Regions from separate parts of the Gordonia sp. NPDC003950 genome, predicted to be linked through region 2. Evidence: predicted binding sites of a transcription regulator. Region 2 holds the regulator's gene; the other holds the start of a gene.
The links. The regulator LexA, encoded in region 2, represses DNA repair genes until DNA is damaged. The targets are predictions, from matches to a motif close to CGAACANNTGTTCG.

Region 1: the regulator LexA is predicted to act here: its motif matches at 3,459-3,472, upstream of ACWETB_RS09245 (DUF222 domain-containing protein).

Annotation. Positions count from the first base shown of each region.
Region 1 is NZ_JBSGIT010000008.1:128,609-134,408, forward strand. Features, by position in the region: gene atzF (allophanate hydrolase) at 1-1,127, shown strand, start outside; gene ACWETB_RS09245 (DUF222 domain-containing protein) at 1,135-3,222, opposite strand; gene ACWETB_RS09250 (hypothetical protein) at 3,768-5,018, shown strand; gene ACWETB_RS09255 (hypothetical protein) at 5,178-5,372, shown strand; gene ACWETB_RS09260 (DUF3558 family protein) at 5,376-5,800, shown strand, end outside.
Region 2 is NZ_JBSGIT010000007.1:75,269-81,068, reverse strand. Features, by position in the region: gene hrpA (ATP-dependent RNA helicase HrpA) at 1-766, shown strand, start outside; gene nrdR (transcriptional regulator NrdR) at 740-1,246, opposite strand; gene ACWETB_RS07905 (LysM peptidoglycan-binding domain-containing protein) at 1,271-1,576, opposite strand; gene lexA (transcriptional repressor LexA) at 2,177-2,917, shown strand; gene ptsP (phosphoenolpyruvate--protein phosphotransferase) at 2,957-4,630, opposite strand; gene ACWETB_RS07890 (DeoR/GlpR family DNA-binding transcription regulator) at 4,885-5,655, shown strand; gene ACWETB_RS07885 (1-phosphofructokinase family hexose kinase) at 5,652-5,800, shown strand, end outside.

The DNA.
Region 1 (5,800 bases), on a different contig from region 2:
CGGAGTTCGACGTGGTCACCATTTTCGCTGACAACGTCGACACCGCCGATCGTGCGATGGCGGCGATGGCACACGCATCGGGTCCGCGGCCGTTCGGTGCCGAGGTGACCTTCGCGGCACCCGCTGACGCGATCGTTGTGGTACCCGAACAACTTCCGGAGTTGTCGGAGGCATGGCGGCATGCGTTCTCCGAGGCGGTGTCACGGGTGGAGGCGGCCGGATTCCGCGTCAAGACCATCGATCTGAGCTCATTCCTGGCCGCGGCGAAACTGCTGTACGACGACGCGCTGGTGGCGCAGCGGTATGACGCGGTGGGGGAGTTCATCGACGGTGTCGGGTCGGCTGATGAGGCCGGGCTCGATCCGACGGTGGCTGCAATCATTTCGGCCGCCGACCGTTTCTCGGCGGTCGAGATGCTCCGTGCTCGACGGCAGTTGACCGAACTGCGGGACGAGGCGATGCGGCAGTGGGGCGAGGCCGCGGTGTTGATGGTGCCGACGGCGCCGATGCACCCGACGATCGCCGAGGTCGACGCCGATCCGGTCGGGGTGAACTCCCGGATGGGTACCTACACCAACTTCTGCAATCTCTTCGACCTGTGTGGGGTCGCCGTTCCGGCCGGGTCTGTCGCCGAATCCGGCGGCAGCACTGCACAATTCGGAGTGACGTTTCTGAGTCGCGGACACGAGGATGCCGTGGTCATGGATGTCGCCCGACGATTCGGTGGTGCCGAGGAATCGGCGCCGACGTGGGTCGAGAGTGTCGCGACGACGGTGGAACTCGCCGTGTTCGGGGCGCACATGGCCGGCGGCCCGTTGGTGCATGAGCTGGCCGACCGCGGTGCCCGATGGGCCGGCGATCTGATGACGTCCGCGGCGTATCGCCTGGTCGCCCTCGACACGACGCCGCCGAAGCCCGGTCTGATCCGTGATCCGGCCGCGGGGCGTGCGATTCACGGTGAACGGTGGATCGTGTCGACCGCGGCGCTCGGTGAGTTCCTTGCGACGCTGCCGGAACCCATGATGCTGGGCAGGGTCGAATTGTCCGACGGCCGGTGGATCGTCGGATTCGGTTGTGCCGCAGATGCCGCGGCCCAGGGGCAAGACCTGGACCGCGACCGCTGGTGACGCCACCTCAGAAGGGTGGTGGTGCGCCGTCGTCGGGCACGACGGGGTATCGCTTCTTGCGTCGTTTCGGGCGTGGCGGGGTGAGTGGGTCGACACCGTCGGCGATGCGGGCGCGGTTGCGTTCGCGTTCGCGGCGTCGCCGTTCGTATTTGGCGGCGAGCCGATCCCGCTTACTGGTCGGAATCACTCCCGGTTCTTGGGGTGTGGGTGGTTTGGCGGGTGGGTCGGCGAACCGGTAGCGGCGTAGCCCGCCGAAGAAGTCTTCGAGGGTTTCCGCCGGTCCGGGAATGTTCAAGCCTTCCGGGGTGGTGAAAATCGTGACCAGGCGTCCGTTCTCATCCCGATATTGGTCATCGAGCCAGCGGGAATGCGTTTTCTGCAGGTGGTGGCCGCGGCATTTTGCGTTCAGTTCGTCGGGGGTGGTGTGTCCGCCGAGGTCGGGATGTTCGTGGTCGTATTCGTGTACGTGGTCGCAGTCGGCGTCGAAGGCGCTACCCCGGCAGGCGGGGATGACGCATTCGCCGTGGCGGATGCGGATGAACTCATCCAATGCGGTTGACAGTCGGTACGGATCCGAGGGCAACGCCGACGGGAGTTCGACGTCTTCGGGATTGACGCCCTTGGGCACCAGGCGTCGGATCGTGGTGGGGTATCGGGTGATCAGATCGAGGATCTGTTCGGGGATGAGCGCGCCTTGGCCGATGAGGTAGCCGAGGTTGCCGCCGAGTGGGGTGTCGTCGGCCGAAACGGTGCTGCCAGCGCCTGATTTGGCGTCGACGGGTGCCGCGCCGGTGGCATCGTCGGGCGACGCATCGGGAGGTCCATCGTCGGCGGGTTCCGGCACGGGTTCACCTACCGGTTCTGCGGCGAGTTCCGATTTCGCGGTTTCACCGTCTCGGTCAGGACCGCCCTTGTCGAGTAGCGCCATGTGCACCGCACGCGTGCCGGTCTCGGCGCCCGGCCCGGGCTCGAGATCCGGTTCGGGCTCGAGATCAAGTTCCGGTCCATGCTCGGGCTTCGGTTCCGGACGACGTGACTGGCGCACCGATTCGGTTGCACCATCTCGGGATTCGCTGTCGGCGGCGGACCGCCTCCGCTGTTGCGCCTTCTCCTTCTCCTGCGCCTGTTCTTGTTCGTGTTGTTCTTGTTGCTGTTGGCGTTCCTCGATCGCGGCGGCGGTGGTCTCATCGGCAATCACGTGCAACACGATTTGCACATCGGGGATACAGCCCGGCTCCGGGATCACCGCGGGACACTCCTCACGCCCACACTCACACGTGAACAGGGTCCCCGACAACAATGAGTACATGGCATCGGCGTGGCGTTGCCGCCGGGTGCGCGGATCCTTACCGCAGGCACAATCAGCCAGCGCGGCGATCGTTTTCTCCGCGATCGTGATGTGTTCGGCGGCCATGGTGCCGGTGATCTCCCCGGTCCCATCGCCCTCGTAAAGGGTGAACACACCCCGCCCCTCCAGGTTCCGCTTCCGCGGTTCCCGCACCGCATCCGGAGCGTGCTGGAAGACGATCCTGTCGGCCATGTCCCGCAGACTCGTCGCCGGCCACTGCCCGGTCCGCTCGAACAACCGGTCCGCGATCGCCGCATCCACCAGCGCGGTGTTCGGGTGCATCTCGGGCCCCACATCGAGCAGGCTGGTACGCGAGATCAGGGTGCGGAACTGACTGTGACTGATCCGGCCCTCGCGTAACGCCCGCCCGGTCTTGGGTAGGCGGGTGGCCATCACGATCGCCTCATCCAGCATCCGTCGGGCGCTGACCATCGCCAGATTGCGGGTGCGGGAGATGTGGTCGGCCGCGATCTGCGCGTACTCCGCTGACGCGTCCAACCGATGATCGGTCAGACACCTCACCACATACGCGGTGAAAGACGAGTCCAGCCACGCCATATAGGAACGGCAGCGGTCCAACTCGGTCATCGCGACCAGCACCTCGTTGATCGAATGTTGATCCAGCCGATCCGGATCCACCCCGAACAGAAACGAGTTGGGTAGACCCGGCCACGGCGACGGCCCCTGCCGCAGCAACGCATCGCGTACATCCCCACGAATCCGTGCGCTCCATGGAATGCTGCTCACTCCTCGCCCCCTCGAACAAGATGACTATCGAATCTCTCTTCGATCTGACTATGATTGTAAAGACGGACACCGACAAAAAACTCTGACGAGCACGACCCCGGAATCTGTGGATCAACGGAGTTCTTGGATCGCGTGCGTCGGCAGGATTACTCGTGGTTTACTGTCTCAGCTTCTCTTAAGGAAACAGGAGACCACTGCATGAGCACCACCCCGTTGCGTCCGGAAACGGAACGCCCCGAACACCTTTCCGGGACTTCCCGCGGACCTCGACGACACACCCGGATCACGGCCGGGATGATCGCCATCCTCACCGTCCTGGCCGTCGGAGTCGGTGTGACCATGGGGGAGGGCAGGCGCGGGCCGCAACGTTGCCGACCTCGACGCCCAGTGCCACGGGAACCATCGGCGACATCATTGGTGCCCTCGCGAACAATGGCCAGTTGCAGACGCTCGCAGATCAGTGGCGTTTCAACCTGTGTTCATCAGACTCGGATGGTGGGCCGCGGAATGGTGGTGCCGACTGCACTGAATCCACAGGAGTCGGCGTGGCAGTCGTGCTTCCGTCGAAGATCGATCTTGTGCCGGGCGACGTGTATACGCCTGCCCAGAGCATCTTCAACGCCGCCTACGACGCCGGCCTCGACTGGAACGACGACGGCAAGATTCTCGGAATCACCGTCCCCGTACCCGACGCAGCCCTCCCCGAAGGTACCGCCAAGGTGGTCGGAGACGGCTTCCAGTTTGCGTTGGCGTCCGGAGGCGGCGAAGCAACCGCGATCTCCTACCTCCCGCTGAGCTTGGCAACCGCCGGAGCAAGCGATGGCCGAAAGGCGTACGCCTTTGCGATCATCGGCATGGCGAACGCATGGACGACCAGTGCGATTCCGGTCGAGATCTTCACCATTCCGACTGGCTTCGCCTTGCCGGCCATCCAGCATGTCAGTTGCTACGGTGTTCTGACCGCCGCGTACGCCGAGAAGGTGGGCGCATGCGCAAACGCACTCGGAACCTTCGACTTCAAACTCGATCAGCTGCAGGACATTCCGCAAGTGCAGTTCGCGCTCACCGATCCGTCCGCGATGCTCTTTGATCCGGCTGACACTCTCACCAAGGCGCTGCAAGGACTGTTCAACGGAACGGGATTCACCCTCAGCAAAGACTTTGTCCGACTGTCCCTCGGCGGCGATTCCCTCCTCGCACTGACGAGTGACTATGGACTGTCGGCGCCGGTCACGGTGAACTGGCTCGGGTCGACCATCACCATCTTCCCGACCACCACGATCAACGGCTCTGTCCGCCCCAACCGCCTGGCATTGCCGACGATCGCCCTCGGGGATCTCGACACCGACCAGATCATCCCGATTATCTCGATCCCGAAGAGCACGTTCCCGTTCGGTCTGCAGCCGCTGGGGCCGTACACGACCGGCTCGACGTCCACGTCATCGCTCGTCTCGGCGCGCACCCTGGCGTCGACATCCACAACCCCGAGTGCCGGCCTGCTGCGATCCGCGTCGATCTCGGAGACCGATGACGAGGATTCGGAAAGTGATTCGGACACAACCACAACCACTTCACCGTCGACCACCTCATCGTCGGCGACGGCGACATCCGGCTCTGCGGCGAGTTCGTCGAGTTCGTCGAGTTCGAGCAGCAAGACGTCGACCTCGACGAGTCGCTCGACAAACGTCACCGCGTCGACCGAGTCGACCGACGACACCGACCAGGCCGATGACTCCGACGACGATGACACGACGACCACCAACGGCTCGACCCCGACGGTGACCGGCGCCAACTGACGGTTCCGCCATGAGCTCGACAGAGCACACCGCCCCGCGATCGATTGCGACGCGGGGCGGTGTGCGTGTCCGAGCTTGCCCGACTCGTCGTCAGCGTTGGTTACAGTGGATGGGGCACCGGAGTAGCCGCATGGATGCCGACAAGGAGATCCCGATCCCATGGCCATCGACCCGAACAAGAGCAAAGCCGTCAGTCAGGTGGTGCGGCAGCATCCGGTGATGAGTGCGGTCGCGGTGTCGCCGGCCATCGCGATCTTCGCGGTGCTGTGGGTCCTCGGAGCCGAATGGCTCGCCATCATCTTCGCGATCGCGGCGATCGGGGGCGGCTACTACATGCTGACGCGGCAGAAGTAGCGGATGTCGTCCACGCGCGTCGACAGCTGGATCTGGGCAATCAGACTCACCAAGACCCGATCGGCGGCCGGCGCCGCCTGCCGCGGCGGACATGTCCGGGTCAATGGCGTCACCGCGAAACCCGCGCAACACGTGGCCGTCGGCGACCGCGTCGAGGTCCGCCTCAACGGCCGCGACCGCATCGTCGAGGTCACCAAACTCCTCAGCAAACGCGTCTCCGCCCAGCTGGCCGGCGAGTGCTACATCGACCACTCGCCGCCACCCCCGTCGCGGGAGATCATCGCCAGCCAGCCCCGACGCGACCGCGGTGCCGGACGGCCAACCAAGCGGGAACGCCGCGAACTCGACAGATTCCGCAGCGGGCCGGCCATGCTGGCCCTCACGGCAACCGTCGCCGTCGTCACCCTTCTGCTTTCCGGCTGCTCGTC
Region 2 (5,800 bases):
CGGCGAGCCGGGCCGATCCGTGGGCGTCGCGCGGGCCACCGCCGCCACCGAGGACGAGGCCAACCGGATGCGGGTCGCCGGTGTCATCGCGCTGCTCGACCACACCATCACCGGACTCTCGTCGAAGGCATCGTCGGGCCTCGACCCTGCGGGGCGACTCGCGTTGAGCCAGAACCCCTACCGGGATGCGAGCGAGTTCTTCGCCGACTGCACCAGGCGGGCCATCCGGGATCTCGTCGACGTCGACGCGGCGGCCCGGGTGCGGTCACCGCAGCAGTTCGGTGCGCTGGCCGCCGCACTCGGTCCGCGCGTGCGTACGGCCGCACCGGAGTATCTCGCCTCGGCCGTCAACGCACTCCGGATGGTTGCGCCGCTGCGTCAGGCAATCGATGAGCATTCCGGTCATGTCGCCGCCGATGACGTCGCCGAGCAACTGGCCAACCTGATCTTCGACGGCTTCGTCCTGGCCACTCCCCGTGAGCACCTGGCCGACCTCCCGAGATATCTGGCGGCCGCACGCGAGCGGCTGGAACACCTTCCGGGATCGGCGGACCGGGACCGGGCGGCCATGAGCGCGCTCGACAGGGTCACGGGGCGGTGGAATCAGCGACTCGCCGAGGTACCCGAGGCCCGTCGCGATCTCGTCAACGAGCAGGCGCATTGGATGGTCGAGGAACTGCGGGTGGGTCTGTTCGCCCAGCGGCTGGGCACCCGATATCCGATCTCGGAGAAGCGCGCGTTACGAACCCTGGATCGACTCGGCTGAGAGGGCGTCGGATGTATCCGTGCCGTTGCGCCGCGTGAGGTTGCCCTGCAAATCGTCGATCTCGCGTTGGAAGTCCTCGAGGGAATCGAACGACCGGTACACCGACGCGAACCGCAGATAGGCGACCTCGTCGAGGTCGCGCAACGGTTTGAGAATGGCGAGACCGACCTCGTTGCTGGGGATCTCCGCAACGCCCGAGGCGCGCACCGTCTCTTCGACCTGCTGCGCCAACTGGGCCAGATCGTCCTCGTGGACGTGCCGTCCCTGGCACGCGCGGCGCACCCCGCGCATCACCTTCTCCCGACTGAACGGTTCGGTGACGCCGTTGCGCTTGACCACCGCCAGCACGGCGGTCTCCACGGTGGAGAATCGTCGGCCACAGGCGCTGCACGAACGGCGACGACGGATCGCCTGTCCCTCGTCGGCGACTCGGGAGTCGATGACCTTGGTGTCATCATTCCTGCAGAACGGGCAGCGCATGCATCGAGAATAGCGCCTCACCGCTCAGCGATATGCGGGCGTCAGCAGCGCCTGACCGACATGCAGGGCGCTGCCACCCATGTCGTTGAGCTCGACGATCTGGTCGATGACCGCCTGCCGCGGCATCTCGGGTGCCACGCGCGCGGCGACGGAGTTCAGCGACTCCCCCGCCCGGACGTGCACCACCTGCGTGGCCACCGGCGTTGGGGCGGTGGATTCCTGGTAATCGCTGCCGGCGACACCGATCAACCACACCAGCATCGCCAGCGCCACCCCGGTCAGCAGGGCCACCGCGGCACCGCGACGGCCCGCCCGACGGGACTGCGACACGGGCCCGGCGCACGGCGTCCCGGCCGGGCGCCTGGGGATCGCGACCCGAGGCCGATCGACCGGACGATTGTCGGCGGGGCGGTGGAGGTGCCGGTGCCGCGCCACCGGGGTGGCGCGGCGAGCCGGCCGTCCTGCGTGCACGATCGCGCCGCGCCGGGCCGTGACATCGTCTCGCACCGCACACCGGGCGTCGGGAAAGGCACCCAAACGGGCACCGGACGGGGAGCGCCGAACCGTCGCCCGACGCGCCTGACCTGCGGTTTCATTGCGAACCAAGGCGTTCTGCATGAGAGTCTCCGATCTCGATCACTTCTCGATCACTCGTTCGAGGAACTGATGTTCGAAGTTCTATCACGCACCTCCGACAATTTCTCGCAACACGTCGAACAAGTGTTTGAAGTTGTCGGTGACCTGGACTAATCTGGCCGTTGACCAGCAGCGCAGACCCGCGGACAGCCCCGGCCGCACCCCGGACAACCGACCGCACGGGACAACCGACAACACCGGACAACCGACAACACCGGACAACCGACCGCACCGGACAACCGACAACACCGTCCGACCACGACAGAGTTTCCGACCGAAAGGATCGAACACCCGATGAGTGAGAAGAACCGACGTTCGACGACGTCGACGTCGTCGACCAAGCGCGGCCGCGGACCGGCCGCCGCCGACGAGCCGGAGGTCCCGTTCGACGCGGCGACCGCGGAGGCCTCGCTCACGCCGCGTCAGCGGGGCGTGCTCGATGTCATCCGCAAGTCGGTGCGCGAGCGCGGCTATCCGCCGAGCATCCGCGAGATCGGCGACGCCGTCGGGCTGGCCTCGACGTCGTCGGTCGCCCATCAGCTGCGGACACTGGAACGCAAGGGACTGCTCAAGCGCGACCACAACCGCCCGCGTGCGGTCAACGTGCAGGACGGCGAGCACACCCCACCGGACGACACCGCGGTCGCGTCGAATCTGCCCGCCCCCACCTTCGTCCCGGTTCTCGGACGCATCGCGGCCGGTGGACCGATCCTCGCCGAGGAGGCCGTCGAGGACGTCTTCCCGCTGCCGCGTGAACTCGTCGGCGAGGGATCACTGTTCCTGCTGAAGGTGGTCGGCGAGTCGATGATCGACGCCGCGATCTGCGACGGCGACTGGGTCGTCGTGCGCCAGCAGAACGTGGCCGACAACGGTGACATCGTCGCCGCGATGATCGACGGCGAGGCCACCGTGAAGACCTTCAAGCGCAAGGACGGTCATGTGTGGCTGATGCCGCACAATGAGCATTTCGAACCGATTCCCGGCGACGACGCCGCCATCCTGGGCAAGGTCGTCACGGTGATGCGCCGGATCTGATCGGGCCCCGGGCCCGCCCGATGCGGCGCTCGCCGAGGTTCAGCCGGCGAGCGCCGCGGTGGCGGCGGCACGTGCGGCCGCGGGTGAGGAAGTCGCCAAGGCTGCACTCGCTGCGGCGCGGCACGCATCGAGGGTGGCGCCACCGAGTTTGGCGCCGACCGCTGCCGACGCCGCCGGCGCACTCGACAACGAGGTGACGCCGAGTCCGACGAGTACGCAGGCCAGCAGCGGATCGGCGGCGGCCTCACCGCAGACGCCGACCGGTTTGTCCATCCGCTTTCCGGCCTCGGCCACCATCGAGATGAGTGCGAGCACCGCGGGCTGCCACGGATCGGTGAGTTCGGCCAGATCGGCCGACATCCGGTCGGCCGCCATCGTGTACTGCGTCAGGTCGTTGGTACCGATCGACACGAAGTCGACCTCGGCGAGGATCGACGACGCGAGTATCGCGGCGGACGGGATCTCGACCATCACGCCGGCCACCAAGCCGCGCCCGCGCACCGCGGCGGCAAACTCCGCGGCCTCCTCGGCCGAGGCGATCATCGGCGCCATCACCCACGGAGTACTTCCGGTCTCGCGGGCCGCCGCCGCGATCGCGTTGAGTTGCCCGGCCCTGATCTCCGGGTGTCGAGCGGTGATCCGATTACCCCGGACCCCCAGGGCCGGGTTGGCCTCGGTGCCGTGGTCGACGAATTTCAACGGCTTGTCCGAACCCGCGTCGAGCGTCCGCACGACGACCTTCTGGCCCGCGAACGCCTCCAGCACCTCGCGGTAGAGCTCGGTCTGCTCCGCCACCGTGGGCGCCTCGGCGCTGTCGAGGAAGGCCAGCTCGGTGCGGAACAGGCCCACTCCCTCGACCGGATACGCGGTGGCGGCGCGCGCGGAGACGCCGTCGGCCACGTTGGCCAGGATGTCCACCGCGTGACCGTCGGCGGTGCACCCCGGCCCCGACCAGCCCGCCACGAGTTCCGCCTCGCGTCGGCTCTCATCGACGGCCACCCGTGCCTGATCCGGATCCGGTTCCACCACAACGGTTCCCGCGGTGCCGTCGACGAGCACCAGGGTTCCGGCGGTCACCTCGTCGAGATCGGCGACCGCGACGATGCACGGAATGCCCAACTGCCGGGCGATGATCGCGGTGTGACTGGTCGGACCGCCGAGCCGGGTGACCAGCGCGGTGACCAGTTTGGGGTCGAGTCCGGCGGTGTCGGCCGGTGCCAGATCGGCGGCGAACAGCACCGAGGGCTCGGCGGGCACCGGCACACCTGGTTCGGGTTGTCCGAGCAACTCGGCCACGACACGATCACGGACATCGTTGAGATCGGTGACGCGCTCGGCCATCAGACCACCGAGTTTGGTGAACAGCGCGGCGAACTGCTCGGTCGCCGCGGTCGCGGCCGACGCCGCCGACGACCCGGAGGAGATCAGCTTGCCTGCCGCGCCGATCCACCCGCGGTCCTCGGCGAGGCCCGCGGTCGCGATGAGAACCTCCGCGGCCGCACCGGAGGCATGTGAGGCACGTTCGCGCAGTCGGGCGGCCACCAGCCCGGCCGCGTCGACGAAGCGGGACAACTCCGCCTCCCGCGCGTCCTCGGGGATCGTCACGGTGTCGTGCACCGGGGCGATCCGCTCGCCGGGGCGAACCACCGGCCCGTAGGCCTTCCCGCCGACCACGGGAGTCCCACGCAGTTCCTGACCCTGCTGATGTTCCACTGCGTTGCCCTTCGTTCGAGGTTCGTATCAGCCGTCGTCGGCCGATCTGTGGTCCGTGCTGTCTCGAGATCGCTCTCTCGGCGGCCCGATCTGTGAAGAATCTGCCCGCCACACATCTCTTGTGATTGAAGTTACAAGAAATCCTTGACTTGTCAACACAAACAGGCGTAAACAAAGACATAGCAACACCGACTTCCACTCAAACCCACATGGACGCAGACATGCCGTCACCCGTCCTCTCCGATCGGAGCAATGTGTACGCCGAAGAAAGACAGCAGGCGATTGCCGAACTGGTTCGTTCGCATGGCCGCGCATCGGTTAGCTCGCTCGCCGAGCGATTCGATGTCACCAGCGAGACAGTGCGCCGCGACCTGGCGACCCTCGAGCGCTCCGGACACCTGCAACGCGTCCATGGCGGCGCGGTCCGACCCGAACTGGTTCAGCTCATCGGCGAGCAGGACATCGCCGAACGCGAGACCAGCCACACCATCCAGAAGGCGGCCATCGGGCGGGCCGCACTCGCCTTTCTGCCGGCCGACGGCGGGTCGGTGTCCTTCGACGCCGGGACGACCACCTACCAGACGGCCGTCGCGCTACCGACCGATCGCCGCCTGCACATCGTCACCAGCAGCCTCCCGATCGCGACGGTAGTGGCGGATCAGCCCAACGCCACCCTGTATCTCGTCGGCGGTCGGGTACGCGGCCTCACCCAGGCCGCGGTGGGCGCCGAGACCGTGGCCCGCCTTGCCACCTTCCGCACCTCCGTGGCGTTCATCGGGACCAACGGCATCAGCGAGGGCCTGGGATTGTCGACACCCGACCCCGAGGAGGCGGCAGTCAAGGCGGCACTGGTGACCTCCGCCCAACGCGTCGTCGTCCTGGCGGACTCGTCCAAGATGAACCGCGAGGACTTCTCGTCCTTCGCCTCGCTCGATGATGTCGACATCCTCATCACCGACGCCGGTGTCGATCCCTCCTACGCCGCTGCCCTCTCGGCCCGCGGCATCGAGGTCGTGATCGCATGATCCTCACCATCACAGCCAATCCCAGCCTGGATCGCACGCTGGAGATCGCCGCGCCGCTCGAGCGCGGTGAGGTGCAGCGCGCGGTGGCCGTGCGCGCCGAACCGGGCGGCAAGGGCGTCAACGTCTCGCGCGTCGTCGCCGAGGC